4 regions of the Streptomyces sp. NPDC033131 genome follow, and region 3 is predicted to be linked to each of the others. Evidence: riboswitches for the same ligand, from Rfam matches in the RefSeq annotation. Region 3 holds a riboswitch; each other region holds the start of a gene.

Region 1 (7,380 bases), on a different contig from region 3:
GGGCAAGGGCCTGACCGACCTCCAGCCGCAGCAGGGCTTCGCCGCCCAGACCAGCGCGGCCACGGTCATCCTGGCCTCCTCCCACCTCGGTTTCTCCCTCTCCACCACGCACTCCGTCTCCGGCTCGGTGATGGGCGCCGGCCTCGGCCGCAAGGGCGGCGTGGTCCGTTGGTCGACCGCGACCCGCATGTTCGTGGCGTGGGGCCTGACCCTGCCCGCCGCGGCCCTGGTGGGCGCGCTCGCGGAGTACGTGACCGGCTTCGGCGCCTGGGGCACGGCCCTCGTAGCCGTCTTCCTCATCACCTCCAGCGCCGCGATCTGGAAGCTCTCGCGCCGCGAGGTCGTCGACCACACGAACGTCAACGACACCGAGGAGCCGGCCGGCGTGGTCACCACGGCCATGGCCGCCGTGACGCCGCCTCCCGTCGGCGGCACGGTGACCGAGGACCTCACGGCCACCATCCCGGCCCCGGCCACCGCGGCCGACCCCGCGGCCCCGTCGGCCGCGACCACCGTCTGAGCCCCGCCACCCAGGCACCCACCGGCACGAAGGAAGAACCAGCATGAAGATCGACTGGGCGGCCCTCGGATCCGTCTTCGGCATCAGCCTCCTGATCACCGTGGCCCTCGTGGCCCTGTTCACCCTCGGCATCGTGGGCCTGTCCCGCCGCGAGCGGGCTGCCGCGCAGGGTGACACGGCCGCCGTGGCGCTCACGGGCGCGTACGCGTGCTTCGCGGCTTGTGCGGCGGCCGTGGGGTACGGGATCTACCTGATCGTGGCCTGAGGGCTCGCGCGCACTTTCCGGCCCGTCCTGCTCCGGTCGCCTCATCAGCGGTCCGGGCAGGGCGGGCTTTTGCGACCCACCCCGCCGGTTCGTCGGACGATGCCCGCCCGAGGGGAATTCCGGCCGATCGGGGTGCCGTGGGGCGCCCCGCCGCACCGCCCGATGTGGGCCTCAGCACACTCCGCTCCCGCAGGTCAACAGCGAGTTGACGGCCCTTCCAACCCCATGGTGGACTGCCCGAGCCATGTACGGCGGTAGGAGAGGAAGCCGGTGTGAGTCCGGCGCGGTCCCGCCACTGTCACCGGGGTAGGAACCCCCGGGAGCCAGGAACTCTCACCGCCGATCTCGTCGAACCAGGGCGTGGACACCCTGAGTGAGGACATATCGCCATGCGCGGCTGCCGTTCGAGGTTCAACCCCAGCGACCTGTCTGTGACAGCGGTCGGCTGAGTTCATGCGTGCCGATCGCGTTTTCGCGTACGGCGCCGCCGCCGGCCTTCTCGGTGACCTCCTGCTCGGCGATCCACGCCGTGGGCATCCGGTCGCCGGGTTCGGGCGGGCCGCGGGTGCCGTGGAACGGGTGTTGTGGCGGGACCACCGGGGGTGGGGCGCCCTGCACGCCGTCGTGTGTGCCGGGGGTGCTGTCGCCCTGGGAAGCCTTGCTGTTCGGGCCGTCCGTACGTCACCTGCCGCTTCCGTCGCGCTGACCGGTGCCGCCACCTGGGCCGCCGTCGGGGGGACTTCGCTCGCGCGGGAGGCCCGGGTCATCGGGCGGGCGCTGGAGGCCGGGGACGTCGACGGCGCGCGGGCCCGGCTGCCGCACCTGTGCGGACGGGACCCGCAGGCCCTCGACGCCGACGGGATCGCCCGGGCGGTCGTGGAGTCCGTTGCCGAGAACACGTCCGACGCGGTGGTCGGGGCGCTGGTGTGGGGAGCTGTGGGCGGGGTGTCCGGGCTGCTCGGTTTCCGGGCCGTGAACACCCTCGACGCCATGGTCGGGCACAAGTCGCCCCGGTACCGGCGCTACGGGTGGGCTTCCGCGCGGCTCGACGATCTCGCCGGGTGGCCGGGAGCGCGACTCACCGCGGTGCTGGCCGCGCTTGCGGGGCCGGATCCGCAAGGGGCCGTACGGGCCTGGCGGGCGGACGCCGCGAAGCATCCGAGTCCCAACGCCGGCCCCGTGGAAGCCTCGTTCGCCGGGGCGCTCGGGGTACGGCTCGGCGGAACCCTGTCCTATGCGGGGCGGGTGGAGCACCGGCCCGTACTCAACGGGGACGGGCGTGCCGTCACCACACCCGACATCGAGCGGGCCGTACGGCTGTCCCGGCGCGTCGGCCTGCTGGCTCTCGGCGTCAGTGTCGCCGGGCGGTTTCTCACCAGGGGGCGTATCCGATGAGCGGTGGTCTTCTCGTCGCCGGCACCACCTCCGACGCCGGCAAGAGTGTCGTCACCGCCGGGATCTGCCGGTGGCTGGTGCGGCAAGGGGTCAAGGTCGCGCCGTTCAAGGCGCAGAACATGTCCCTCAACTCGTTCGTGACGCGCGAAGGGGCCGAGATCGGGCGGGCCCAGGCCATGCAGGCGCAGGCCTGCCGGGTCGAGCCGACCACACTCATGAACCCCGTGCTGCTCAAGCCGGGCGGTGAGCAGAGCAGTCAGGTCGTGCTGCTCGGGAAGCCGGTCGGCGAGCTCAGCGCGCGGGGCTATCACGGGGGGCGGCAGCAGAAGCTTCTCGGGACCGTTCTCGACTGTCTCGCCGAGTTGCGGGGCACGTATGACGCGGTGATCTGTGAGGGGGCCGGCAGCCCCGCCGAGATCAATCTTCGGCGGACCGACATCGTCAACATGGGGATCGCCCGGAATGCCGGGCTGCCCGTGCTCGTCGTCGGTGACATCGACCGCGGGGGCGTCTTCGCCTCCTTCTTCGGGACCGTCGCGCTGCTCTCACCGGAGGACCAGGCGCTCGTCGCGGGGTTCCTCGTGAACAAGTTCCGCGGGGACGTGTCCCTGCTCGAACCCGGCCTCGACATGCTGCACTCGCTCACCGGGCGGCACACCTACGGTGTCCTGCCCTTCCGGCACGGGCTCGGCATCGACGAGGAGGACGGGCTGCGGGTCTCCCTGCGGGGGACGGTCAGGGAGTCGGTCGTGGCCCCGCCGGTCGGCGAGGACGTGCTGCGGGTCGCCGTCTGCGCGGTTCCGCTGATGTCCAACTTCACGGACGTCGACGCGCTGGCCGCCGAGCCGGGTGTCGTCGTGCGGTTCGTGGACCGGCCGGAGGAGTTGGCCGACGCCGACCTCGTGGTCCTTCCCGGGACCCGGGGGACCGTCCGGGCCCTGGAGTGGCTGCGGGAGCGGGGGCTGGCCGACGCTCTCGTCCGCAGGGCCGCCGAACAAAGGCCCATCCTCGGCATCTGCGGCGGCTTCCAGGTCCTCGGCGAGCACATCGAGGACGAGGTCGAGAGCCGGCAGGGGCATGTCGAAGGGCTCCGGCTCCTTCCCGTCCGGGTGCGGTTCGCCCGCGAGAAGACCCTCACCCGGCCCGTCGGCGAGGCCCTCGGCGAGCAGGTCGAGGGGTACGAGATCCATCACGGGGTCGCCGAGATCGGGGGCGGTGACCCGTTCCTCGACGGCTGTCGGGTCGGGGGCACCTGGGGCACCCACTGGCACGGCTCGCTGGAGTCGGACGGCTTCCGGCGGGCCTTCCTGCGCGAGGTGGCGGCTGCCGCGGGCCGCCGTTTCGTGCCGGCGGCCGACACCTCGTTCGCCGCGCTGCGCGAGGAGCAGCTCGACCGGCTCGGCGACCTGATCGAACAGCACGCGGACACGGACGCGCTGTGGCGGCTCATCGAGTCCGGCGCGCCGCAAGGACTGCCTTTCATTCCACCGGGAGCGCCCGCATGAGCACAGTGTTGTTGTTGTCGACCGCCGACACGGATCTGCTGGCGGCCCGGGCCGCCTCCGATGCCTCGTACCGGATCGGCAATCCGACCCGGGTCGATGTCGCGGAGGAACTGCCGGGGCTCCTCGAGGGCTCGGACATCGCCGTCGTACGGCTGCTCGGCGGCAAGCGTGCCTGGGAGGACGGGCTCGCCGCTCTCAAGGCCTCGGGCATTCCGACCGTCCTGCTCGGCGGTGAGACCGTGCCCGACGCGGAGCTCATGGCCGAGTCGTCCGTGCCTGCGGGTGTGGTGGCCGAGGCGCTGCGGTACCTCGTCGAGGGCGGGCCCGCCAACCTCACCGAGCTCGCGCGGTTCCTGTCGGACACCGTGCTGCTGACGGGTGAGGGGTTCGTCGAGCCGCAGAAGATGCCGGAGTACGGCGTCCATGGGGAGCGCGCGTTCGTCGAGGGCCGCCCCAGCATCGGCGTGCTCTTCTACCGCGCCCACCACCTCAGCGGCAACACCGCCTTCGTGGACACGCTGTGCGACGCGATCGAGGCGAAGGGCGCCAACGCCCTGCCCGTCTACTGCGGTTCGCTGCGCGGCGCCGACTCCGGGCTGTACGAGATCCTCGGGAAGGCCGACGCCCTCGTCGCCACCGTCCTCGCCGCCGGCGGCGCGCACGCCTCGCAGGCCTCGGCCGGAGGCGACGAGGAGGCCTGGGACATCGGGGCGCTCGCCGACCTCGACATCCCCGTGCTGCAGGGCCTGTGCCTGACCTCCTCGAAGAGCGCCTGGGAGGAGTCCGACGCCGCCCTCTCCCCCATGGACGCGGCGATGCAGGTCGCGATCCCGGAGTTCGACGGGCGGCTGATCACGGTCCCCTTCTCCTTCAAGGAGCAGGGCCCGGACGACGTTCCCGTGTACGTCGCCGACCCCGAGCGGGCCGCGCGGGTCGCCGGGATCGCCGTACGGCACGCGGTGCTGAAGCACAAGCCGAACCAGGACAAGAAGCTCGCGCTCGTCTTCACCGCCTATCCGACCAAGCACTCCCGGGTCGGGAACGCCGTGGGACTGGACACGCCCGCTTCGGCGATCCGCGTCCTGGACTCGCTCCGGGACGCCGGGTACGTCGTCGAAGGGCATCCCGACAACGGCGACGAGTTGATCCACCGGCTCATCAACGCCGGTGGCCACGACGTCGAATGGCTCACCGAGGAGCAGCTCGCCGCCGCGCCCGCGCGGGTGCCGCTGGCCGACTACCGGGCGTGGTTCGACACGCTCGACCCCAAGCTGCGGGACGGCATGCTGGAGGCGTGGGGCGAGCCGCCGGGCAGTCTGTACGTCGACGGGGACGACATCGTGCTCGCCTCCCTCCAGTTCGGGAACGTCGTCGTGATGATCCAGCCGCCGCGCGGCTTCGGCGAGAACCCGATCGCGATCTACCACGACCCGGACATGCCGCCCTCGCACCACTACATGGCGGCCTACCGGTGGCTGGAGAACAGCTTCGGCGCCGACGCCGTCGTGCACATGGGCAAGCACGGCACGATGGAGTGGCTGCCGGGCAAGGGGCTCGGGCTCAGCGGGGGGTGCGCTCCGGACGCCGTCCTCGGGGAGCTGCCGCTCATCTACCCGTTCATCGTCAACGACCCCGGCGAGGGCACCCAGGCCAAGCGCCGCGGGCACGCCACCGTCGTCGACCACCTCGTCCCGCCCATGGCGCGCGCGGACACCTACGGCGACCTCGCCAAGCTGGAGCAGCTGCTCGACGAGTACGCGCTCGTCTCCGACCTGGACCCGACGAAGGCGCCGGCCGTGCGCGCGCAGATCTGGACGCTGGTGAAGGCGGCCGAACTGCACCACGACCTGCACGTCGACGACCAGCCGGACGACGACGCGTTCGACGAGTTCGTCATGCACATCGACGGCTATCTGTGCGAGATCAAGGACGTGCAGATCCGGGACGGGCTGCACATTCTCGGTGGCGGTCCGGTCGGTGAGCCGCGCGTGAACCTCGTGCTCGCCGTACTGCGGGCCTCGCAGGTGTGGGGCGGGCAGGCCAACGCGCTGCCGGGGCTGCGGGCCTGCCTCGCGACACATTTCGGGCTCGTCGAGAAGGAGTTGCTGGCCGAGCCCGGGGCGCCGGTCAAGGTCCCGGTGGAGCTGACGGACCTCGTCGAGGGCCCGTCCCGCTCGGCCGCCGACGCCATCGACCTGCTGGAGCAGCTGTGCCGGCGGTTCGCCGAGGGCATGGAGGCACGCGGGTGGGCCGTGGCCGAGAGCGCACCTCTCGTACGGGAGGTCATCGGCACCGAACTGCCCGACGCCGTCGCCGTGCTGGAGTTCGCCTGCAACGAGGTCGTGCCCCGGCTGGAGAAGACCACCGACGAGATCGGGCACATCCTCAAGGCGCTGGACGGGGGTTACGTCCCGGCGGGCCCGTCCGGTTCGCCGACGCGCGGGCTCGTCAACGTCCTCCCGACCGGCCGCAACTTCTACTCGGTCGACCCCAAGGCCATTCCGTCCAGGCTGAGCTGGGAGGTCGGGCAGTCCCTCGCCGACTCGCTCGTGCAGCGGTACCTCCAGGACACCGGCGAGTACCCGAAGTCCGTCGGCCTGACGGTGTGGGGCACGTCCGCCATGCGCACCCAGGGTGACGACATCGCGGAGATCCTGGCGCTGCTGGGCTGCCGCCCCGTCTGGGACGACGCCTCGCGCCGCGTGACCGGCTTCGAGGTCGTGCCGCCGGCCGAACTCGGGCGCCCGCGCATCGACGTCACGGTCCGCATCTCCGGCTTCTTCCGGGACGCGTTCCCGCACGTCGTCGGGCTGATCGACGACGCCGTGCGCGCGGTGGCCGAGCTGGACGAGCCGGCCGAGGTGAACTTCGTGAAGGCGCACGCCGACGAGGACACCGCCGAGCACGGTGACCGGCGGCGCGCGACCGCCCGTATCTTCGGCTCCAAGCCGGGCGCGTACGGTGCCGGTCTGCTGCCGCTGATCGACGCCCGCAACTGGCGTTCCGACGCCGACCTCGCCGAGGTGTACGCGGTGTGGGGCGGCTACGCGTACGGTCGCGGGCTCGGGGGGCGGGCGGCGCGCGGGGACATGGAGACGGCCTTCAAGCGGATCGCCGTGGCCGCGAAGAACGTCGACACCCGCGAGCACGACCTCGTCGACGCCGACGACTACTTCCAGTACCACGGCGGCATGGTCGCCATGGTGCGGCATCTGACGGGAGCGAGTCCCGAGGCGTACGTGGGTGATTCGGCGACCCCCGACCAGGTGAAGACCCGCACGCTCGGCGAGGAGACGCACCGCGTCTTCCGCGCCCGCGTGGTCAACCCGCGCTGGATGGCGGCGATGCGCCGGCACGGCTACAAGGGCGCCTTCGAGATGGCGGCGACCGTCGACTACCTCTTCGGGTACGACGCCACGGCCGGGGTCGTGGACGACTGGATGTACGAGAAGCTGTCGGCCGAGTACGTCTTCGCCCCGGAGAACCAGGAGTTCATGAAGCGATCGAATCCCTGGGCGCTGAGGGGCATCACGGAGCGTCTGCTGGAAGCGGCTGACCGAGGGCTCTGGGCGGAGCCGGACCAGGAGACCCTCGACCGGCTCCGGGCGACCTACCTCGAACTCGAGGGCGATCTGGAGGGGGACGCATGATCTCCCTGGAAACCCCCGCAGCGGCGGGGAGCAAGTCATCCCGCG
Region 2 (7,380 bases), on a different contig from region 3:
ACTCGGTCAAGGTCGACGACCAGAACCTCAAGCCGACCGACGACGGCAAGGTCCACATCAAGGTCCGCACGGCCGGCGACGCCAGCACGTGCACGGCCTCCCTGGCCTCCTACCTCGCCCACGGCGCCACCTTCGGCACCTCCGGCGAGCAGGTCTTCGTCGACTTCGACACGGTGACCGTCAAGCCGGGCCAGACCGACACCCTCGACATCGCGGTGCCGGACGCGGGCTGCTTCGCGCAGATAGACCTCTACCGCGGCGCGGTCAAGTTCGACGGCGTCCTCGACTCCGATGACGGCTTCGTCCACGGCGACCTGCCCAAGGGTCCGGACCGCCCGGTCATCAAGGACAAGCTGATCGCTGCCTGGAACGGCGGCACGAAGGACTGCACGACGGCTCCGTCCGAGCCGCCGGCCACCCCGACGCCGACCCCGTCGACCCCGGAGGCCACCGAGCCCTCGACGCCGGCGGAGGAGACGACTCCCCCGGCGACGGAGCCCCCCGCCGAGTCCCCCTCGCCGTCCACCGAGGCCCCGAGCCCGTCTGCCTCCGAGTCCACCACCGCTCCCGCCGCCACCCCGAACGGCGGCGGCGACAACCTCGCGGAGACCGGTGGCAGCAGCGCGACCGGGCCGATCGCCATCGGTGCGGCGGTGCTGCTCGCGGGCGGTGCGGGCATCGTGCTGGCGACGCGGCGTCGCAAGGCCGCCCGCTCGTAATCAGGCGCAGTCGGTGTGGTCGGCGCCGGTCGGGCTGTTTCAGCCCGGCCGGCGTCCGGCTTCGGGCTGAGGACACGGGATTCGCCCCCGCCGCCCCTTCCCGTCCCGTCCCTGGGGGCTGCGCCCCCAGACCCCGCTTCGGCCCGAAGGGCCTCGTCCTCAAAATCCCCCAGAGGGGGGACCCCCAGACGGGCTGGTCGCACACTGCTTCAGCAGCGAGGCGATGTCGGCGTCCACCACCCGGTAGCGCACGATCCTTCCCTCCTTCTCGCCCTCCACGACACCCGCCGCCCGCAGCAGCCTGAGTGCCTGCGACACGGCGGGGTCGTTCATGCCGGTGGCGATCGCCAGGTCGGATACGGCCAGCGGGCCGGTCCGGTGCAGGGCGAGCAGCAGCGCGAGCCGCTTGGGATCGGCGAGCAGGGAGAAGCGGTCGGCCCAGGTGCGTACATGACCCGCATCGCCGATCGCGGCGATCGCGTCGCACACCCGATGCCCGTCGATGGTTCGGCGATCCGCTCGGTCGGCCGGAACGAGATGCATGCCGCCATCCTCGCAGGCACCCCCATGTGATCTTCCATACCTGCGCAGGTACGCAGCTATGCAGGAGACCGCCTGCAACCCTACGGTGGGCGGGCCGTGGTGCTCGGGAAGCCGGTGACGACCCCTCAGGGGGTCCATGCCGGAGCGGCCCTCGCCACTGTGATCGGGGAGTTTCCGTCCCGTCCGGCGCCAGCCGGGCCACTGGTCGAGCACGACCGGGAAGGCAGGAACGGACACGTACGACCCGTAAGCCAGGAGACCGGCCACGGCATCTCACGAGTTGATCCACGAGGTGCTGGAGCGTGACCGGATGACCCTGCCCAAGCCTGCCCAGAAGTCTGCGCCCGTCCCCGCCCCGACGTCCTTCAAGTGGCGCCGCGAGGACACCCTCAAGACCGCCGGCCTCATGTCGGCCGTCGCCGCACTGCACGTCGTCGCCTTCGGAATCCTGTTCCTCCTCGTCGTCCCCGGGCACTACGAGGTCGGCGACAAGGCCTTCGGTATCGGCCTCGGCATCACCGCCTACACCCTCGGCATGCGGCACGCCTTCGACGCCGACCACATCGCCGCGATCGACAACACCACCCGCAAGCTGATGGCCGACGGCAAGCGCCCGGTGTCGGTGGGCTTCTGGTTCGCGCTCGGCCACTCCAGCGTGGTGGTGCTCCTCGCCCTGCTGATCGCGGGCGGCACCCAGCTCGCCGGAAAGGTCATGAACGAGGACTCCGGCACCCACCAGGTGCTCGGCGTCCTCGGTACGACGATCTCCGGCACGTTCCTCTACCTCATCGCCGCCCTCAACCTGGCCGCCCTGCTCGGCATCCTGAAGGTGTTCAAGGCGATGCGGGCGGGCGCCTACGACGAGAAGGAGCTCGAACAGCACCTGGACTCGCGGGGATTCATGAACCGCATCCTGGGCCGCCTCACCAAGTCCATCACCCGGCCCGGTCAGATGTACCCGCTCGGCTTCCTCTTCGGCCTCGGCTTCGACACCGCGACCGAGGTCACCCTGATGGTGATGGCCGGGTCGGGCGCGGCGGCCGGCCTGCCCTGGTACGCGATCCTCTCCCTGCCCCTCCTGTTCGCCGCCGGCATGAGCCTGTTCGACACCCTCGACGGGACGTTCATGAACTTCGCCTACCAGTGGGCGTTCTCCAACCCGGTCCGCAAGGTCTTCTACAACCTCACGATCACCGGCCTGTCCATCGCCGTCGCCTTCTTCATCGGCACCATCGAACTCGTCGGCGTCCTGCACGAGAAGCTCGACCTGAGCGACACGGTCACCACCTGGATCGCCGACATCAACCTCGACAGCGTCGGCTACGTCATCGTCGGCCTGTTCGTGGTGGTGTGGGCGGCGGCCATCGGCTACTGGCGGCTCGCGAAGGTGGAACAGCGGTGGGCGGTACGGCCGGCGGCGGAAACCCGCTAGACCCTGGCCCCTAGACGCCCTCCACCGTCGTCAGCCACAGCTTCACGTACCGCTCCACGTCCACGCTCAACGCCACGTCCACCAGCCGCTGTTCACGGGTGCCCTCGTGGATCTCGGACTCGCCGGGGCGGGGGCGCCGGTCGACGATCGTCTGGCCCCGGGTGGCGCCCGGGGCCAGGCTCACCTCGACCGGGAGGCGTTCGGTGGTGATGCCGCCCGGGTCGACGACCGCGCAGACCGCGCCCGCGTCGCCGAGGCCGCCGGTGGGGGTGGGGTCGCCGGAGGTGGCCGGGTCGCGGTGGGCGAGGAGTTCGCCGGCCAGCCGGAGGCGGGGTTCCGAGCTCGCGCGCAGCCGCTGGACGTCCCCGGCCGGGACGAGGACCTGCTTGAAGACGTCCAGGCCGTACATCGTGATCGGCACCCCGGCGGTGAGCAGGATCGCGGCCGCCTCCGGGTCGTGCCACACGTTGAACTCCGCGACCGCCGTGGCGTTCCCGGTCGTCACCGCGCCGCCCATGAACACGATCCGCTCGATGTTGCGCACGACCTCCGGGTGGGTGCGCAGCAGCAGCGCGATGTTCGTCAGGGGCGCCATGGGGATGAGGGTGACCGGCGTCGGCGAGGCGAGGATCTCCCGCCGCAGCAGCGTCACCGCGTCCACGTCGACCGGCCGGCGGGTCGGCGCGGGCAGCCCCAGGTCGCCCATCCCGTCCTCGCCGTGCACGTGCCGCGCCGTCCGCACCGGCTCGATCAGCGGGCGCTCGGCACCCCGCGCGACCGGGATGTCACCGGCCCCGGCCTGCTCCAGCACGGTCAGGGTGTTGCGGACGACCCCGTCCACGTCGGTGTTCCCGGCCACGCAGGTCACCGCCCGCACGTCGAGCGCGGGGTGGCGTACGGCGAACAGCAGGGCCAGGGCGTCGTCGACGCCCGTGTCGCAGTCGATGATCACCGGGATGGGCTGACCGGTCACGGCTGGGTTCCTCTCTCCGGGCTACGACGGGTTACGACAGCGACCTTACGCAGCCGCCCACAGTCCGGTCCCGCGATCACCGACCCGGGCGGCGATCCGGTCCAGCAGCTCACCGACCGGCATCGCCCCCGGACGGTTCCCGTCCCGCAGCCGCGGCGCCGCCAGGTCACCGTCGGCCTCCCGCTCCCCGATCACCGCCTGGTACGGCACGAGCCGCGCCGCCCGGATCCGGGCGCCGAGGGTGCCGTCGCCGGGGCCGTGGACTTCCGCCCGGAGCCCCCGCGCCAGAGCCTGCCGGACGACCTCGTGGGCCCGCTCCTCCTGTGCGTCCGAGACCGGCAGCACCACCAGCTGCACGGGCGCGAGCCACGCCGGGAACGCGCCGCCGTGCTGCTCGAGGAGATGCGCGACCGCCCGTTCCACGCTGCCGATGATGCTGCGGTGCACCATGACCGGCCGGTGTTTCGCGCCGTCGGCGCCGATGTAGTGCAGGTCGAAGCGTTCGGGCTGGTGGAAGTCGATCTGGACGGTGGAGAGGGTGCTCTCGCGGCCGGCGGGGTCGGTGATCTGGACGTCGATCTTGGGGCCGTAGAAGGCGGCTTCGCCCTCGACGGCCTCGTAGGGGATCCCCGAGGCGTCGAGCACCTCCCGCAGCAGCGCGGTGGCCCGTCGCCACAGAGCCGGGTCGGCGACGTACTTGCCGCCCTCGCCGGGCAGGGAAAGCCGGTATCGGGCGGGGCGGATGCCGAGATCGGCGTACGCGCGGCCGATCAGTTCCAGGGCGTCCCGGGCCTCGTCCACGGCCTGGTCCAGGGTGCAGAAGATGTGCGCGTCGTTGAGCTGGATGGCCCGGACCCGGGTCAGGCCGCCGAGCACCCCGGACGGCTCGGAGCGGTACATGCCGCCCAACTCCGCCATCCGCAAAGGCAGTTCACGGTAGCTGTGGGAGCGGGAGCGGTAGATCAGCGCGTGGTGGGGGCACAGGCTGGGCCGCAGCACGACCTCCTCCGCGCCCAGCTCCATCGGCGGGAACATGTCCTCGCTGTAGTGCGACCAGTGCCCCGAGATCTCGTACAGCTCGCGTTTGCCGAGGACCGGCGAGTACACGTGCCGGTAGCCGGCGGCGCGTTCGGCCTCCCGGACGTACTCCTCCAGGGTGTGCCGGACGACGGCCCCGTCGGGGAGCCAGTACGGCAGGCCCGCGCCCATCAGCGGGTCGGTGTCGAACAGGCCGAGTTCCCGGCCGAGCCGGCGGTGGTCGTGCGGTCCGCAGATGGTGGTCATGGCGGTCGTCTCCTCACGGTGACCGGCGGCGAGCCCCCGCACGAAAAAGCCCCGGGGCACTCGCCCCGGGGCTTTCGACTGGGTCAGCTGTCAGCGCGCCGGGACACTCTCCGGCGTCGTCGTGAGAGACACGAGTACTACGTGGGCGCGCTGCATGGGGGGACGGTAACAAGGGGGTGGGGAGCCGGGCGATCGGTTTTCGGGGCCCGCGCCGGCCCCGGCGCCGGGCCCGCTCACCCGTACGGCCCGGCTCGCTGGTGGGAGGGCGGAGCTGATGGTGCCGTAGGAGGGCGTACTCGATCTTGGACGGCCTCAAGGAGGCACCCCCCCGATGACCCCGCCCCCGGCCCGCGCGCTCGCCGCCTGCGCCGTCAGTCTGAGTGCCCTGGCCGGTACGGCCGGCTGCTCCGCCCTCAGTACGCCGCCCACCGCCCAGAAGCCGGACTACGGGCGCTCGACCAGCGCACCCGTGACGTCCGCCGCCCCGTCGCCCGCCGGCCTCACCCAGGCGCAGGCGCAGGCCGCCCTCGTCACGGAGGTCGATCTCGGCGAGTCCTGGGCTCCTACGCAGGGGTCCGCGACCTGGCACGACGGGCTGCTGAAGGCGACGGCGGAGTGGCCCGAATGCCGGCGCCTGCTCGACGTTCTCTACACCGAGGAGCTGTTCGGCGCGGACACCCGCCCCCGCGCGGTGATCGGCCTCGACGACGTGTGGAACGGTTCCCAGCTGCGCTATCAGGTCGTCACCCAGAGGCCGGCAGACGTGGACCGGAGTCTGGCCTGGCTGAAGACCCTGCCGCAGAAGTGCGCGCGGTTCACGTCGACGACCGCCCAGGGCAACGTGACCGAGGTCCAGGTCACCGACGCGGGGCTGCCGGAGGTGGGGGACGCCCGTCAAGGTCTGCGGGTCACCGTGTCCGGCGCCACGCTGAACGGCGAACCGGTCCTGCTCACCCTGGACGTCGCCGTCGTCCGCGTCGGCGCCGACGCGATCGGCCTCACCCACGGCGGTCTCGGCGACGTGTCGGCCGACGTCACCGGGGCGGCCGTGGACCTGGGCGCGCGGCGTCTGGCGGAGGTCCACAAGCACGGCCGGGCGGAGATCTAGACCAGCCGGTCGACCGCCTCCTTGGACTCCCTCAGACCGTCCCCGGTGATCTCCCGGTACCGCTTCACCGCCTGCACGGTCCTGCCCTCGCGGGCGAGCGAGGCGACCTCGTCCATCCGCGGGTCGTGCTCGGCCAGCCCCAAGTGGTTCAGGACGAGGTCGAGTTTGCGCTCGACTCGCGCGACTCGGCGGTCCGCACGGGAGATGCGGCTCTCCACACCGGCGATACCCACCAGTACGACCGCGGCGATCAGGAACAGTCCCAGGGTGTCCATGATCGACGATCCTAGGCGCGGCCCGGGACGCCTTCCAGCAGTTCCTCCGAACCGAGCATGCGCTCCGCCAGCGCGCGGGCGACGGTCGTCATGGGCAGCCGTTCCTTCTCCGCGTACTGGCGCAGCAGTACCAGCGCCTCCTTGAGGGAGACACCCGCGTACTCCGCCACGAGCCCCTTGGCCGCCTGCAGGGAGGTGAGCAGATCGTGCGGCCGCCTGGCTTCGGCGGGCCAGTGGGACAGGGTGAGCGCGGCGATGTCGCACAGCCCCTGCGCCACGGCGATGTCGTCGGCGGGCAGGACGTCACCGTGCCGGTTGGCGAGGGACACCGCGCCGATCGTGCGGCCGTCGAGGCGCAGCGGCAGGACGTGCAGACAGACGTATCCGGCTGACAGGGCGTGAGCGGTGTAGTCGGGCCAGCGGGCGCCCTCGCGCAGATCGTCCGCGGTGACGGGATCGCCGGTGCGGAAGCAGTCGACGGACGGTCCCCGCCCCTGCCGCACCTGGAGCGTGTCCAGCCGGCCGAGGTCGTCGTCGGAGGCCGTCATGGCGCGCAGGGCGCCCCGCGCGTCGGCCATCACCACCCCGACCGCGTCCACGGCCGGCAGCCCCGTGCAGTGCTCGGAGAGCCGGGCGAACAGATCGAGCGGATCGAAGTGCGCGCCCAGCGTGTCCGCGAGGTCCACGAAGGCGCGGATGAGCCGCACCTCCCGGTTCATCCCAGCCTCCTCACACCGTCACCACCACGCCGGTCCGCCGGTCGGCGAGCCGGACAGTTCCTAGTCGCGGTCGAACCTCTTCCTGTGCGAGACCACCTCGCGCGCCACCTCGGCGGCGGTGCGGTCGTGCGCGAAGGCGTCGGCACGCAACCGGGCCAGCGCCTCGTCCGAGCCGACTCCGAGCTGCACCATGATCATGCCGATGGCCTGGTAGACCTCGTCGTGGTCCGCGGCCAGACCGCTCAACCAGGGTTCCGTTCCTTCCGGCCCGTTCTCTTCCCCCCGGGGCAGCGCCATAAGGGCTACCGTCATGACACTCGCCACGAG
Region 3 (7,380 bases):
AGCGGCGCACCATCCAGCCCGCCTTCCGGCTCGACGCCATCCCGGCGTACGGGCCGATCATGGAGGAGGAGGCGCACGCGCTGGCCGAGCGTTGGAAGCCCGGCGAGACGGTCGACTGCACCTCCGAGTCCTTCCGGATCGCGGTGCGCATCGCGGCCCGCTGTCTGCTGCGCGGCGACTTCATGGACGAGCGGGCCGAGCGGCTGTGCGTCGCCCTCGCCACCGTCTTCCGGGGCATGTACCGGCGGATGGTGATTCCCGCCGGGCCGCTCTACCGGTTGCCGCTTCCAGCCAATCGCCAATTCAACCGCGCGCTGGCCGATTTGCATCTCCTCGTCGACGAGATCGTCGCCGAACGAAGGGCATCTGGTCAAAAGCCGGACGATTTGCTGACGGCATTGCTGGAGGCGAAGGACGAGAATGGCGAACCCATCGGGGAACAGGAGATCCACGACCAGGTCGTCGCCATCCTCACACCCGGCAGCGAAACCGTCGCGTCCACGATCATGTGGCTGCTCCAGGTCCTTGCGGAACATCCGGAACACGCGGACAGGGTGTGCGCGGAAGTCGAAACCGTCACCGGCGGGCGTCCGGTGGCATTCCAGGACGTCCGGGCCCTCAGCCACACGAACAATGTCGTCGTCGAAGCCATGCGTTTGCGGCCCGCCGTATGGATTCTGACGCGGCGGGCGGTGCGGGACACCGAACTCGGTGGCTGTCGCATCCCGGCCGGTGCCGACATCATCTACAGCCCGTACGCGATCCAGCGCGACGGCCGGTCCTATGCGGACAACCTGGCGTTCGACCCCGACCGCTGGCTGCCCGACCGGGTCAAGGACGTGCCGAAGCACGCCATGAGCCCGTTCAGCGTGGGCAACCGCAAGTGCCCGAGCGACCACTTCTCGATGGCCCAGCTGACGCTCGTCACGGCGGCACTGGCGGCGAAGTACCGCTTCGAGCAGGTGCCCGGATCCGACGACGCGACCCGGGTGGGGATCACGCTGCGCCCGCAGCGGCTGCTGCTGCAGCCGGTGGCCCGGTGACAGGTGAGGCCGCCTCCGGGCCCCGGAAGGTGCGCCGGTAGGCGTTCGGGGTGGTGCCCACCGCCCGGACGAACTGGTGGCGCAGCGCGGCCGCGTTGCCGAACCCCGTTCGACCGGCGATCGCGTCCACCGTCTCGTCCGTCGCCTCCAGCAACCGCTGGGCCAGCAGGACGCGTTGGCGCAGGATCCAGCGGTAGGGGGTCGTCCCCGTCTCCTGCTGGAAGCGACGGGCGAAGGTGCGCGGGGACATGTGGGCGCGGTCGGCGAGCTGCTCGACGGTGACCTCCTCGTCCAGGTGCTGCTCCATCCACACCAGCACCTCGCCGACGGTGTCGCACTGCGACCGGGGCAGCGGCCGCTCGATGTACTGCGCCTGTCCGCCGTCCCGGTGCGGCGGGACCACCATCCGCCGGGCGATCTTGTTGGCGACCTCGGGCCCCTGTTCCTTGCGCACGATGTGCAGACAGGCGTCGATGCCGGCGGCGGTGCCGGCCGAGGTGATGACGGGGTCCTCGTCCACGTACAGCACGTCCGGCTCGATGACCGCCTTCGGGTAGCGCCGGGCCAGCTCCTCCGCTTGCAGCCAGTGCACGCTGCACCGCCGGTCGTCCAGCAGTCCGGCGGCGCCGAGCAGGAAGACGCCGGAACAGACGCTGAGCACCCGGGCCCCGCGGTCGACGGCTGCGACCAGGGCGTCCAGCAGATCGCGCGGGTAGGTGCGGGTGACGTAGTCGTTCCCGGCCGGTACGGCGATCAGGTCGGCCTCCGCCAGCCGGTCGAGGCCGTACGGCGTGGAGACGGTGAGGCCGCCGACGTGCGTGCCGAGCGAGGGGCCTTCCGCCGAGACGACCGCGAAGTCGTAGGTCGGCAGGCCCTCGTCGCTCCGGTCGATGCCGAAGACCTCGCAGACCACCCCGAGTTCGAAGGGGTGCACGCCGTTGAGCAGGACCACGGCCACGTTGTTCAGCATGCTGCCAGTGTGCCTCGAAACTGGCAGTAAATCGAGGGTCCACGGCAGTCCTGCCACTGTTTGTCAGGAGTGTCCTGCGGGACAGTGGTGTCCATGAACGCGACACAGACAGAAGGCCTGATCGGAATGCTCACCGTCCTCGGGATCCTGGTCCTCCTGGTCCTCCCGTCAGTGATCGGTCTCGCGCACGACCGGCGCGTCGACCGTCAGATCAGGGAGGCCCAGGAGGCCCAGGAAGGCCGGGAGGCCCGTGAGGACCACGAGGATCAGAAGTCCTCGTCCAGGTCCACGGTGCCCTCCACCGCGACCTGGTACGCCGACGGACGCCGCTCGAAGAAGTTGGTCAGCTCCTGAACACCCTGGAGCTCCATGAAGGAGAACGGGTTCTCCGAGCCGTAGACCGGGGCGAAGCCGAGGCGGGTGAGGCGCTGGTCGGCGACGCACTCCAGATACTGGCGCATGGACTCGGTGTTCATGCCCGGGAGGCCGTCACCGCACAGATCCCGCCCGAACTGGAGCTCCGCCTCGACGGCCTCCTTGAGCATGTCGACGACCTGCTGCCGCAGCAGGTCGTCGAACAGTTCCGGCTCCTCCTTGCGGACGGTGTCGACCACCTCGAAGGCGAAGCTCATGTGCATCGTCTCGTCCCGGAAGACCCAGTTGGTCCCGGTGGCCAGACCGTGCAGCAGACCACGGCTGCGGAACCAGTAGACGTACGCGAAGGCGCCGTAGAAGAACAGGCCCTCGATGCACGCGGCGAAGCAGATGAGGTTGAGGAGGAAGCGGCGGCGGTCGGCCTTGGTCTCCAGCCGGTCCAGCTTCTCGACCTCGTTGATCCACTTGAAGCAGAACTCGGCCTTCTCGCGGATGGAGGGGATGTTCTCCACGGCGTCGAAGGCGGCAGCCCGGTCCTGTGGGTCGGGCAGGTAGGTGTCCAGGAGGGTCAGGTAGAACTGGACGTGGACCGCTTCCTCGAAGAGCTGCCTGCTGAGGTACAGCCGCGCCTCGGGGGAGTTGATGTGCTTGTACAGGGTCAGCACGAGGTTGTTCGCGACGATCGAGTCGCCCGTCGCGAAGAACGCGACCAGCCGGCCGATCATGTGCTGCTCGCCCGGCGTGAGCTTCGCGAGGTCGGCGACGTCCGAGTGGAGGTCGACCTCCTCGACGGTCCAGGTGTTCTTGATGGCGTCCCGGTAGCGCTCGTAGAAGTCCGGGTAGCGCATGGGGCGCAGGGTCAGCTCGAAGCCCGGGTCGAGCAGGTTCTTGGCTTCGCTGGTCATCACTGGCAGGCCTCGCAGGACTCGGGGTTTTCCAGGGAGCAGGCGACGGCCTCTTCGGGGGCCGGCTGCTGGACGGGGGCGGCGGCGGACCGGGCCGCGCGGGCGATGCGGGTCGCCGGGCGCGAGCGCAGGTAGTACGTCGTCTTCAGGCCCGACTTCCAGGCGTACGCGTACATCGAGGAGAGCTTGCCGATGGTCGGCGTCTCCAGGAACAGGTTCAGGGACTGGGACTGGTCCAGGAACGGGGTCCGGGCCGCCGCCATGTCGATGAGGCCGCGCTGCGGGATCTCCCACGCCGTGCGGTACAGCGCCCGTACGTCCGCGGGGATCCAGGTGAAGTCCTGTACCGAGCCGTTGGCGTCGCGCAGCGCCTCACGGGTGCGGGCGTCCCAGACGCCGAGCCGCTTCAGCTCGTCCACCAGGTACGAGTTGACCTGGAGGAACTCGCCCGACAGGGTCTCGCGCTTGAACAGGTTGGACACCTGCGGCTCGATGCACTCGTAGACACCCGCGATCGACGCGATGGTGGCGGTCGGCGCGATCGCGAGGAGCAGGGCGTTGCGCATGCCGGTCACGGCGACGCGGGCCCGCAGGGCCGCCCAGCGCTCCGGCCAGGTCAGTTCGACGTCGTAGTGGTCGGGATGCAGAACCCCCTTGGCCGTACGGGTCTTGTCCCAGGCCGGCAGCGGGCCGTTGCGCTCGGCCAGGTCGGCGGAGGCCTCGTACGCGGCGAGCATGATGCGCTCGGCGATGCGGGTGGAGAGCTGACGGGCCTGTGGCGAGTCGAAGTGCAGCCGCAGCTGGAAGAAGACGTCCTGGAGGCCCATCACGCCGAGGCCCACCGGGCGCCACCGGGCGTTGGAGCGGCCCGCCTGCTCGGTCGGGTAGAAGTTGATGTCGACCACGCGGTCGAGGAAGGTGACGGCGGTGCGGACGGTCTCGTCGAGGCGGTCCCAGTCGATGTCCCCGGCCGTCCGGTCGACGAACGCGCCGAGGTTCACCGAGCCCAGGTTGCAGACCGCCGTCTCCCCGTCGTCCGTGACCTCCAGGATCTCCGTGCAGAGGTTGGAGGAGTGCACGACATGACCCGGCTCGGCCGTCTGGTTGGCCGTGCGGTTGGCGGCGTCCTTGAAGGTCATCCAGCCGTTGCCGGTCTGCGCGAGGGTGCGCATCATGCGGCCGTAGAGGTCGCGGGCCGGGATGGTCTTGCGGGCGAGGCCCTTTTCTTCGGCCTCGCGGTAGGCGGCGTCGAACTCCTCGCCCCACAGGTCGACCAGTTCCGGCGCGTCGGCGGGGGAGAACAGCGACCACTGCGCGTCCGCGTTCACACGGCGCATGAACTCGTCCGGGACCCAGTGCGCGAGGTTCAGGTTGTGCGTACGGCGGGCGTCCTCACCGGTGTTGTCGCGCAGCTCCAGGAACTCCTCGATGTCGGAGTGCCAGGTCTCCAGGTAGACCGCGGCGGCGCCCTTGCGCCGGCCGCCCTGGTTCACGGCGGCGACCGAGGCGTCGAGGGTCTTCAGGAACGGGACGATGCCGTTGGAGTGGCCGTTCGTGCCGCGGATCAGGGAGCCCCGGGAGCGGATGCGGGAGTAGGCGATGCCGATGCCGCCCGCGTGCTTGGAGAGCCGCGCGACCTGGTGGTAGCGGTCGTAGATGGAGTCCAGCTCGTCCTTCGGGGAGTCGAGGAGGTAGCAGGACGACATCTGCGGGTGCCGGGTGCCGGAGTTGAAGAGGGTGGGGGAGGAGGGGAGGTAGTCGAGACGGCTCATGAGCCGGTAGAGCGCGGCGACTTCGTCGAGAGCCCTGACCGTGTCGTCCTCGGCGAGCCCGGACGCCACCCGGAGCATGAAGTGCTGCGGCGTCTCGATCACCCGGCGGGTGATCGGGTGCCGGAGCAGATAGCGGCTGTGCAGCGTGCGCAGGCCGAAGTAGCCGAACCGGTCGTCGGCGTGCACGTCGACCAGGGCGTCGAGGCGGTCGGCGTGGACCCGTGCGAACTCGGCCGTACGGTCCGCGATGAGGCCCTCGCGGTGGCCCACCGCGACCGACTCCCTGAAGGACGTGACGCCCTGGGAGGCGGCTTCCGCGCGGATGTTGACGGTCAGCAGGCGGGCGGCGAGCCGCGAGTAGGCGGGGTCCTCCGAGATGAGGCCGGCGGCCGCCTCGGTGGCCAGCTCGCGCAGTTCCGTCCCATCCGCCCGCGCGGACCGGCCGCGGAGCGCGGCGGCGGCGACCCGGCCGGGGTCGGCGTCGGGGAGGTCGGCGGTCAGCTCGGTCAGGGTCCGCAGCAACACGGTCCCGGGACCGTCGTCGGCCACCGGGGTCACTGAAGCCGGATCTGCTGGCGCGATGGTCACGTGGGGCTCTCCCTCGCTCGGCACGGGGGCCCTGCGGAGGGCAGGCGGCAGCACACGAGCGCACGCGGCGTCGCGTCCAGCCGGCCCATTCCACGAGGCCCGGACGTCATGGCACCCGGACCTGATGGCCGGGCGCGCTGTCGACAGGTCCTCGGACTGACTCTCGTGCCCGTATTTACGCGCATGAGTACACCGTTGCGGGACAGTTCCGGATTCGCACCGGATTCCCCTGCGACGACAGCGAGCATGAGCATACATCTTGTGCCGGGCGGCGACAGCACCCCCATATGTTGTGTCGCGCCGGTTTCGGAGTGTCAACTGGTCGGTGTGGAGAGTGATCTCCTCGACGTCCCCTCGCGGCCGTCGGAGGCAGGCGGGGAAACGACGACGGGCCGCCGGATCACTCCGGCGGCCCGTGCTGACGTACGACTCAGTGCGTGGTGCCCGCGGTCGCCGGCGGCAGCTCCACCTGGACGCCCGGGTCGCCGGCGTCCGCCGTGTAGTCCGCCGGGGACGTCTCGTCGATGCCCTCGGGGGCCTTGAGCGCCTTCAGGACGAAGGTGAGGACCACCGTGACGGCGACGTTGAGGAGGAACGCGGTCAGGCCGATGTAGCCGATCTCCCCGATGCCGGGGATCTCCTTGGACGAGCCGCCGAAGTGCTTCTGCGTCGGCGAGGCCACGCCGTACGCGGCGACCGTGCCGTAGATCATGCCGACCGCCCAGCCGGCGAGCAGGGCCCAGCGGTGGAACCAGCGCGTGAACAGGCCGCCGACCAGGGCGGGGAAGGTCTGCAGGATCCAGATGCCGCCGAGCAGCTGGAAGTTGATGGCGACCGTCTTGTCCATGGTGAGGACGAAGGCCAGCGCGCCGACCTTCACCAGCAGGGACACCAGCTTGGAGACCTTGGTCTCCTGCGCCGGCGTGGCGTCCGGCTTGATGAAGTCCTTGTAGATGTTGCGGGTGAAAAGGTTCGCGGCCGCGATCGACATGATCGCCGCCGGCACCAGCGCGCCGATGCCGATCGCCGCGAAGGCCACGCCCGCGAACCAGTCCGGGAACATGTTCTCGAACAGCTGAGGGATGGCCAGCTGCGGGTTGGCGACGTCGACACCGCTCGCGATGGCCATGAAGCCGAGCAGGGCGAGCAACCCCAGCATCAGCGAATACAGCGGCAGGATCGTGGTGTTGCGGCGGATCACCTCACGGCTCTTGGAGGACAGCGTCGCCGTGATCGAGTGCGGGTACATGAACAGCGCCAGTGCGGAGCCGAGCGCGAGGGTCGCGTACGTCCACTGGCCGGCCTCGGGCGGGACCAGTCCGCCCGCCTTGGCGGCGGTGTACTTCTCGTTCGCCGAGGCGAAGATGTCGTCGAACCCGCCCAGCTTGATCGGGATGTAGATGATCGCCACCGCGATGACGATGTAGATCAGCGTGTCCTTCACGAACGCGATCAGCGCGGGCGCGCGCAGCCCCGAGGAGTAGGTGTACGCCGCGAGTACACCGAAGGCGATCAGCAGCGGCAGGTCCTTGACGAACCAGTTGGTGTCCTCGCCACCGCCGACGCCCATCACGTCGAGAACGGCCTGGATGCCGACCAGTTGGAGCGCGATGTACGGCATCGTCGCCAGGATGCCGGTCACGGCCACGGCGAGGGACAGGCCCTTCGAGCCGAAGCGGCCGCGCACGAAGTCCGAGGTCGTCACGTACCCGTGCTTGTGCGAGACC
Region 4 (7,380 bases), on a different contig from region 3:
GTACGACAGGCAGACCACCAGGGCCACGGCCAGGACGGCGAAGCACACCCACACGTCGGTCCAGCCCGCCCCGCCGAGCGAGCCGAGGAGCCAGAAGAGGACGCCCCTGGTGGTCTCGGCGTCGGCCGCGGTCATCACGATGAACGAGGTCAGAGCGGAGAAGAGCTGCATGGCGGCGACGCCGGCGAGGACCACCAGGTCGGTGCTGCCGCCGAGCGTGTGGCTGAGGAACAGCACGAGCGCGAAGGACACCAGGGCGCCCAGGAACGCGCCCGCCGGGACGGACACCGCGCCCCCGCCGACGCCCAGCACGACCACCAGCACGGCCCCGGTCGACGCGCCCGAGGACACTCCGAGGACGAAGGGGTCGGCGAGCGGGTTGCGCAGCAGCGACTGCATCACCGCCCCGCACACGGCGAGTCCGGCGCCGCACACGGCCGCGAGGAGCGTGCGCGGCAGTCTGAGCTGCCACACGATGCCGTCCCGGATCGGTGTCAACTCCGAGGTTCCGAGGCCCAGATGGGCCGCGACGACGGACCACACGTCGGCGACCTCGATGTCGGCCGGGCCGATGGTGATGGCGAGGGCGAGGGAGCAGCACAGCAGGACCGTCCCGGCCGCACCGAGCAGGACCGCCCGGGCGGTCACTTCACGAGCCCGAAGTCGCGCAGGCCCGCCGCGACCTTCTCCACGCCCTCGATCGTGCGGATGGTCGGGTTCATGGCCTGCCCGCTGAGCTGGACGTACCGCCGGTGCCGGACGGCGGTCATGTTCCTGGTGACCGGGTTGGACTCCAGGAAGGCGATCTTCTTCCGGGCCGACTCGGCGGTCTGCGACTTGCGGGTCAGGTCGCCGATGACGAGGACGTCGGGGTCGCGGTCGGCGACCGTCTCCCAGTTGATCTGCGGCCATTCGTCGTGCGTGTCGTCGAAGACGTTCCTGGCACCCAGGGAGCGGGTGATGACGCCGGGAGCGCCGCAGCAGCCCGCCATGTAGGGCGACTCGGAGTTGGCGAACCAGTACAGGAGGGTCACGTCGGAGGCGTCGATGCCGGCGGTCGCCCTGGTCATCCGCGCCTCGAGTTGCCCGACGAGTTTCTCGCCCCGTTCCCTCACCCCGAAGACGGCGGCGAGGTCCCGTATTTCGCCGTAGACGGCCTCGGCGGTCAGGGGCTCGGAGCGTGCGCCGTCCCCGTCGCCGGAGTTGTCCTTGCCGGCGCAGTCGGACGGGGAGACGTAGGTGGGCACGCCCAGCTTCTCGAACTGCTCGCGCGAGGCCACTCCCCCCTTCCCCAGCGTGGAGACGAAGGAGGCGGCGACGAAGTCCGGCTCGGCGTCCAGGACGCGCTCGAAGGAGGGGTTGTTGTCGGCGATCCGCTCCACGGTGGCGTTCGCCTTCTCCAGGCCCTTCATCACGGGGTCGGTCCAGGTCGCCGTGCCCGCCATCCGGTCGGCCAGCCCGAGGGAGAGCATGATCTCGGTGGTGCCCTGGTTGAGGGAGACGGCCCGCTCGGGCGGGGCCTCGACCCGCACCGTACGGCCGCAGTTGTCGAGGCTGACGGCGGCCTTCGCATCGGTGGTGGCGGCGTCGCCGCAGCCGGTCAGGAGCAGGGATCCGGCCGTGAGCAGGGCGGAGGGAAGGGCAAGGCGTGCTGTCTGCACGGAGTGGTCCTCGATCGTCGAGGGCTCGAACGCGGAGCCCGGTCGTACGGTGCTCCCCCGCCGTATGTCACCGCGAGGGCCGCCAGCAGGTCTTCGGACTCGGGATCGTCCGGTCGGGGCGCCTTCCCAGACGACATACGCGTCGTCCAGTGGCCGAGGCCCCGCCCGTCACCCTCACCGCTGCGCGTCAGCTCCGGATTCGCACCGGATTCCCTGACCCACGTGTCATGGGTTCGACTGGCCCCGGCAAGCTATCACGGAGGGGAATCACCGGTCGCGGCGCGCTGTTGTGCCAGAGGTCAGAGCGTTCACGAGCCCCAGGGAGACCCACGGTGTACGGCGACGAGGCAACGGTCCGCAAGATCCTCACCGGGCTCGGCGACACCTGGGCCGTGGTCGGCCTGTCGTCGAACCGGCAGCGCGCCGCGTACGGCGTGGCCGAGGTGCTCCAGCGCTACGGCAAGCGGGTCGTCCCGGTGCATCCCAAGGCGGAGACCGTCCACGGGGAGCGCGGGTACGCCTCGCTCGCGGACATCCCCTTCGACGTGGACGTCGTGGACGTGTTCGTGAACAGCGACCTCGCCGGGGCGGTCGCCGACGAGGCGGTGGCGAGGGGTGCGCAGGCGGTCTGGTTCCAGCTCGGGGTCATCGACGAGGCCGCGTACGACCGCACCCGGGCCGCGGGCCTGGAGATGGTGATGGACCGCTGCCCGGCGATCGAGATCCCCCGCCTGGGCTGACGGACGCTCTCGCCGCCACCTGCCCGCGGCGTCCGTCCACGATCCGCGAATCGCTCCGGGACGCACCGACATAATGTTCGGGTGACCTCCACCCCTTCCCCCGACTCCGGTGCTCCGCAACGCTTTCCGGTCGTCGTCGTGGGCGCCGGGCCCGCCGGGCTCACCGTCGGCAACATCCTGCGGGCCGCCGGCGTCGACTGCCTGGTCCTGGAGACGGAGACGCGCGAGTTCATCGAGCAGCGGCCGCGGGCGGGCGTCATCGAGGAGTGGGCCGTGCGCGGGCTCCAGCAGCGCGGTCTCGTGGACACCCTGCTGCAGCGCGCGCAGCTCCACACCGAGTGCGAGTTCCGCTTCGGCGGTGAGCGCTTCCGCTTCTCGTACGTCGAGCTGACGGGGACTCACCACTTCGTCTATCCGCAGCCGCTGCTGGTGACGGACCTGGTGCGCGAGTACGCGGACGTGCGCGGCGGGCAGGTGCGGTTCGGTGTGCGGGGCGTCCGGCTGCACGACCTGGACACCGACCATCCCTCGGTGTCCTACGTCCCGGCGGAGTCGGGCGAGCGGGAGGTCGTCGCGTGCGACTTCGTCGCGGGGTGCGACGGGGGGCGCGGGGTGAGCGGTGGCGCCCTGCCCGAGCAGGCGCACATCTCCCGGCACGACTACGGCATCGGCTGGCTGGCGCTGCTCGCCGAGGCGCCTCCGTCCAACGACTGTGTCGTGTTCGGCATCCATCCGAACGGCTTCGCCGGGCACATGGCCCGCAGCCCCGAGGTGACCCGGTACTACCTGGAGTGCCCGCCCGGCGACGACCCGGAGAACTGGTCGCACGAACGCGTCTGGTCCGAGCTCCAGGAGCGGCTCGCGGCCACGGGCCTCGGTCCGCTCACCGAGGGGCGGCTGATCGAGAAGCGCGTCCTGGACATGCACAGTCACGTGGTCGAACCCATGGTGTTCGGCCGGCTCTTCCTGGCCGGGGACGCCGCCCACCTGACCGCCCCCATCGCGGCGAAGGGCATGAACCTCGCTCTGCACGACGCCTTCCTCCTCGGCGACGCCCTCGCCGGGTACCTCACCCACGGCGACGAGTCCGGCCTGGACGGCTATTCGGAGGCGTGCCTGCGGCGGGTGTGGGACTACCAGGAGTTCTCGCAGTGGCTCTCCGAGGTCTACCACGGCACCTCGTCGGGCGACCCCTACCGCGCGGGCACCACCTTCGCCCGGCTCCGCCGTCTGTTCACCTCGCCCGCCGCCGGGGCGGCCTTCGCCGAGCAGTATCTGGGCACGGCCACCGCGTACTGATCCGGCCGGGCCGGGTGCGTCAGTCGTGCGGCGGCCGGTCGGTGAGCCGGTGGTCCGCCACGTTCAGCGCCTCGTCCACCAGTCGGCGCAGATGGCCGTCGGGCAGGCTGTAGACCACCCGGCGGCCTTCCTTGCGCGTGTTCACCAGGCCGGCCAGCCGCAGCCTGGCCAGGTGCTGGCTGACGGCCGGCCGGGCCGCCCCGCACGCCTTGGTGAGCGTCGTGACGTCGGCCTCTCCCGCGACCAGCGCGTGCAGCAGGGTGAGGCGGGTCCGGTCGCCGAGCAGGGCGAGCAGCTCGGCGGCGAGCGCGAACTGCTCCTCGCCCGGGGTGCGCGGGTGCGCATCGTTCGCAGGTGACAGGTGCATGCGTGCGCTCATACGCACATAATGGCGTCGTGGGCGTCGCGCGTCCACTCCGCACGCCGGAAGGGGACCCACGTGAACGACCGACACCACCACGACCACGGGCACGACCGACACCACCACGACCACGGCCACGGCCATCACCACGACGCCCCTCACCACCACCCGCCCTCCGGCCTGCGCCGCCGCCTCACCCACCTCCTCACCCCTCACTCCCACGAGAGTGCCGACAAGCTCGACTCCGCCCTGGAGTCCTCGGCCCGCGGCATGCGGGCCCTGTGGATCTCGCTGGCGGTGCTGGGCGCGACGGCCCTGGCGCAGGCGTTCGTGGTGGCCGTCTCCGGGTCGGTCGCGCTGCTCGGCGACACGGTGCACAACACCGCGGACGCGCTGACCGCCGTGCCGCTCGGGATCGCGTTCGTGCTCGGCCGGCGCGCGGCGACCCGCCGCTTCACCTACGGCTACGGCCGCGCCGAGGACCTCGCGGGCATCGTGATCGTGCTGACGATCGCCGCGTCGGCGGCCTTCGCGGGCTGGGTGGCGATGGACCGGCTGCTCGATCCGCGGCCCGTCGAGCACGTGCCGGCGGTCGCGGTGGCCGCGCTGGCCGGTTTCGCGGGCAACGAGTGGGTGGCCCGATACCGGATCCGGGTCGGCCGTGACATCGGCTCGGCCGCGCTGGTCGCGGACGGTCTGCACGCCCGTACGGACGGATTCACGTCCCTGGCCGTGCTGTTGGGCGCGGGCGGCTCGGCCCTGGGGTGGCAACTGGCCGACCCCATCGTCGGACTGGCGATCACGGCCGCCATCACCCTGGTGCTGCGGGACGCGGCGCGCGAGGTGTTCCGGCGGGTGATGGACGCCGTCGACCCGGCGCTGGTGGACCGCGCCGAGCAGGCCCTGCGGGAGGTAGACGGGGTCCGGGAGGTGGGCGAGCTGCGGCTGCGCTGGATCGGGCACCGGCTGCGCGCCGAGGTGGCGGTCGTGGTGGACGGCGAGGCCACGGTACGCCAGGCGCACGGCATCGCCGTGGACGCCGAACACGCCCTGCTGCACGCCGTCCCGCGCCTCACCGCGGCCCTGGTGCACGCGGACCCGGCACCGGTGCCGGGCGAGGCGGATCCTCACCACGCCCTCGCCCACCACGGGGCGGCCTGAGCGTCAGGCGACCCCCAGCCCTTCCAGCACCACCGCGCCCGGCAGCTCCTCGAACGCCTTCCCCGGCACCAGCAGCTTGCCGCGCCGCCGTCCGCTGCCCACCAGGACGTACGGCAGCTCGACGACGGCGGAGTCCACCAGCACGGGCCAGCCCTCGGGCAGTCCGATCGGGGTGACGCCGCCGTACTCCATGCCGGTTCGACCCGTCGCCGTGTCCATCGAGGCGAAGGAGGCCTTGCGGGCGCCGAGCTGTCGGCGGACGACGCCGTTGACGTCGACCCGGGTGGTGGAGAGCACGACGCACGCGGCCAGGGTGCTCTCGCCGCCGCGCTTGCCCGCGACGACCACGCAGTTCGCCGACTGCTCCAGCAGGTCGCGCCCGTAGTGCTCCACGAAGACGGCGGTGTCGGCCCACCGCGGGTCGGTGTCGACGTAGACGATCTGCTCGGCGGGGACGCTGCCGCTCCAGCGGCGTACGGCGTCGGCGACCGGGCCGGTCAGCTCGTCGAGGCAGTCGGGGGCGGGAGTGGCGCGGTCGAAGTGACCGATGGGTGCGTCCATGGCCGCACGCTAACAAAGCCGTACGGCCGTCTCAGTGCACGGGCGGGACGGAGACGGCCATCAGCATCCGCATCGCAACGTCGCCCTGATTGCCGTACGTGTGCGGGGTGTTGGCCTCGAAGGAGGCGGTCGCGCCCGCCGGGACGCGGTACTCCACGCCGTCCACGGTGAGGGTCAGTTCGCCTTCGGTGACGTGGAGCAGTTCGGCGGTGCCGGTGGGGTGCGGGTCGGAGGAACTGTTCTCGCCCGGCATCAGCCGCCACTCCCACATCTCCAGCGGGCCGGGGGCCTCGGTGCCGGCGAGGAGGAGGTTGTAGCTGCCTGCGTCCGTGTGCCACAGCCGTACGGCCTGCTCGGCGGGGACGACCCGGACCGTCGGCCCCTGTTCGTAGTCGAGCAGGGTGGTGATGCTGATCCCCAGCGCGTCGCCGATCTTGACGACCGTGCCGAGGCTGGGGTTGGTGCGGGACTGCTCGATCTGGATGAGCATGCCGCGGCTGACTCCGGCCCGGGCGGCGAGCACGTCGAGGGTGAAGCCGCGCACCGCGCGCCAGTGCCTGACGTTGCGTGCCAGGGACTGGGTCAGCAGGTCGAGGTCCGACACATTCCGTCCAACGTCTAGTCACAGTCATGGATGAGAGAGGGGAGAGTTCAGTTCTCCGAACTGCGGTGGGTGCACCCCATCGTTCACCGAACTGTACTGCGGGGCCAACCGGCGGTGGGGGTGGGAGCTTCTGGCGACGGGCTGAGTCAGTCCAGCTCGGCGAGCTTCGCCGCGGTCTCGTCGTCCAGGTCCGCCAGCCTGCGCAGCTGTTCCGGGGTGACCCCCGCGGGAATCGGGACCGGTGCCGGCGTCCGGAGCGGCGGCTGCCAGCCGTCGCCGGGAGTCCAGCGCCGCACGACCCGGGCGGGCGCCCCCGCCACGACGGCGTGATCGGGCACCACACCGCGGACCACCGCTCCGGCGGCGACGACCACGTTCCGCCCGATCCGCGCGCCGGGCAGGATCACCGCCCCCGTCCCGATCCAGCAGCCCGGCCCGATCTCCACCGGCTCCATCCGGGGCCACTGCTTGCCGATCGGCTCGTGCGGGTCGTCGTAGGAGTGGTTGGTGGACGTGACGTACACGTACGGCCCGAAGTAGCAGTCGCTGCCGATGGTGACCGTCGTGTCGGCGATGACATGGCTGCCCCGGCCGAGGACGACTCCGTCGCCGATGCGCAGGATGGGATCCGGTCCGAGGTCGAGGTCGGGCATCAGACCGGCGGTCAGGGTGACCTGTTCGCCGACGATGCAGTGCGACCCGAGGTGGATCCAGGGTTCGCCGAAGACCGTGCCGAGCGGGAAGGCCAGCCGGGTGCCCGTGCCCAGTGCGCCGAAGCGGAACCGTCCCGGGTGTTCGGCGGTGACGGAGCCGGTGCGCTGCACCCAGGCCCAGCCCGCGTGGACGGCCCGCTGCGCGAGGCCGCGCGGCCAGGATGAGAACGTGTTCTTGCGCTTCGACACGCGCTCACCGTACTCAGCGTCACGTGAGCCGATGAGACCGAGGGGCTGTGATCTGCGCCCCACCCGGTGGCGTACGGTGCCGGTGTTGTCG

What was found. A riboswitch is a leader RNA that binds a small molecule or an ion and turns the genes downstream of it on or off. The one in region 3 is predicted to bind cobalamin.
Region 1: another riboswitch for cobalamin. It lies ahead of ACZ5XS_RS22355 (cobalamin biosynthesis protein); the one in region 3 lies ahead of ACZ5XS_RS02750 (ribonucleoside-diphosphate reductase subunit alpha).
Region 2: another riboswitch for cobalamin. It lies ahead of nicT (Nickel transporter NicT); the one in region 3 lies ahead of ACZ5XS_RS02750 (ribonucleoside-diphosphate reductase subunit alpha).
Region 4: another riboswitch for cobalamin. It lies ahead of ACZ5XS_RS09840 (ABC transporter substrate-binding protein); the one in region 3 lies ahead of ACZ5XS_RS02750 (ribonucleoside-diphosphate reductase subunit alpha).

What each region holds. Positions count from the first base shown of each region.
Region 1 covers NZ_JBVIPA010000017.1:53,522-60,901, forward strand. The annotation lists gene ACZ5XS_RS22345 (inorganic phosphate transporter) at 1-520, shown strand, start outside; gene ACZ5XS_RS22350 (hypothetical protein) at 564-785, shown strand; cobalamin riboswitch at 998-1,137, shown strand; gene ACZ5XS_RS22355 (cobalamin biosynthesis protein) at 1,239-2,180, shown strand; gene ACZ5XS_RS22360 (cobyric acid synthase) at 2,177-3,685, shown strand; gene cobN (cobaltochelatase subunit CobN) at 3,682-7,335, shown strand.
Region 2 covers NZ_JBVIPA010000027.1:44,031-51,410, forward strand. The annotation lists gene ACZ5XS_RS29520 (LAETG motif-containing sortase-dependent surface protein) at 1-719, shown strand, start outside; gene ACZ5XS_RS29525 (ArsR/SmtB family transcription factor) at 879-1,262, opposite strand; cobalamin riboswitch at 1,343-1,544, shown strand; gene nicT (Nickel transporter NicT) at 1,573-2,694, shown strand; gene ACZ5XS_RS29535 (nucleoside hydrolase) at 2,705-3,667, opposite strand; gene thrS (threonine--tRNA ligase) at 3,713-4,951, opposite strand; gene ACZ5XS_RS29545 (hypothetical protein) at 5,283-6,059, shown strand; gene ACZ5XS_RS29550 (hypothetical protein) at 6,056-6,334, opposite strand; gene ACZ5XS_RS29555 (GAF domain-containing protein) at 6,346-7,053, opposite strand; gene ACZ5XS_RS29560 (GAF and ANTAR domain-containing protein) at 7,114-7,380, opposite strand, start outside.
Region 3 covers NZ_JBVIPA010000001.1:612,658-620,037, forward strand. The annotation lists gene ACZ5XS_RS02730 (bifunctional albaflavenone monooxygenase/terpene synthase) at 1-1,043, shown strand, start outside; gene ACZ5XS_RS02735 (GlxA family transcriptional regulator) at 997-2,013, opposite strand; gene ACZ5XS_RS02740 (hypothetical protein) at 2,107-2,367, shown strand; gene ACZ5XS_RS02745 (ribonucleotide-diphosphate reductase subunit beta) at 2,280-3,293, opposite strand; gene ACZ5XS_RS02750 (ribonucleoside-diphosphate reductase subunit alpha) at 3,293-5,653, opposite strand; cobalamin riboswitch at 5,779-5,907, opposite strand; gene mctP (monocarboxylate uptake permease MctP) at 6,084-7,380, opposite strand, start outside.
Region 4 covers NZ_JBVIPA010000005.1:233,866-241,245, forward strand. The annotation lists gene ACZ5XS_RS09835 (FecCD family ABC transporter permease) at 1-648, opposite strand, end outside; gene ACZ5XS_RS09840 (ABC transporter substrate-binding protein) at 645-1,661, opposite strand; cobalamin riboswitch at 1,726-1,918, opposite strand; gene ACZ5XS_RS09845 (CoA-binding protein) at 1,994-2,401, shown strand; gene ACZ5XS_RS09850 (4-hydroxybenzoate 3-monooxygenase) at 2,483-3,700, shown strand; gene ACZ5XS_RS09855 (ArsR/SmtB family transcription factor) at 3,720-4,079, opposite strand; gene ACZ5XS_RS09860 (cation diffusion facilitator family transporter) at 4,140-5,222, shown strand; gene ACZ5XS_RS09865 (YbaK/EbsC family protein) at 5,226-5,783, opposite strand; gene ACZ5XS_RS09870 (helix-turn-helix domain-containing protein) at 5,815-6,387, opposite strand; gene ACZ5XS_RS09875 (acyltransferase) at 6,534-7,289, opposite strand.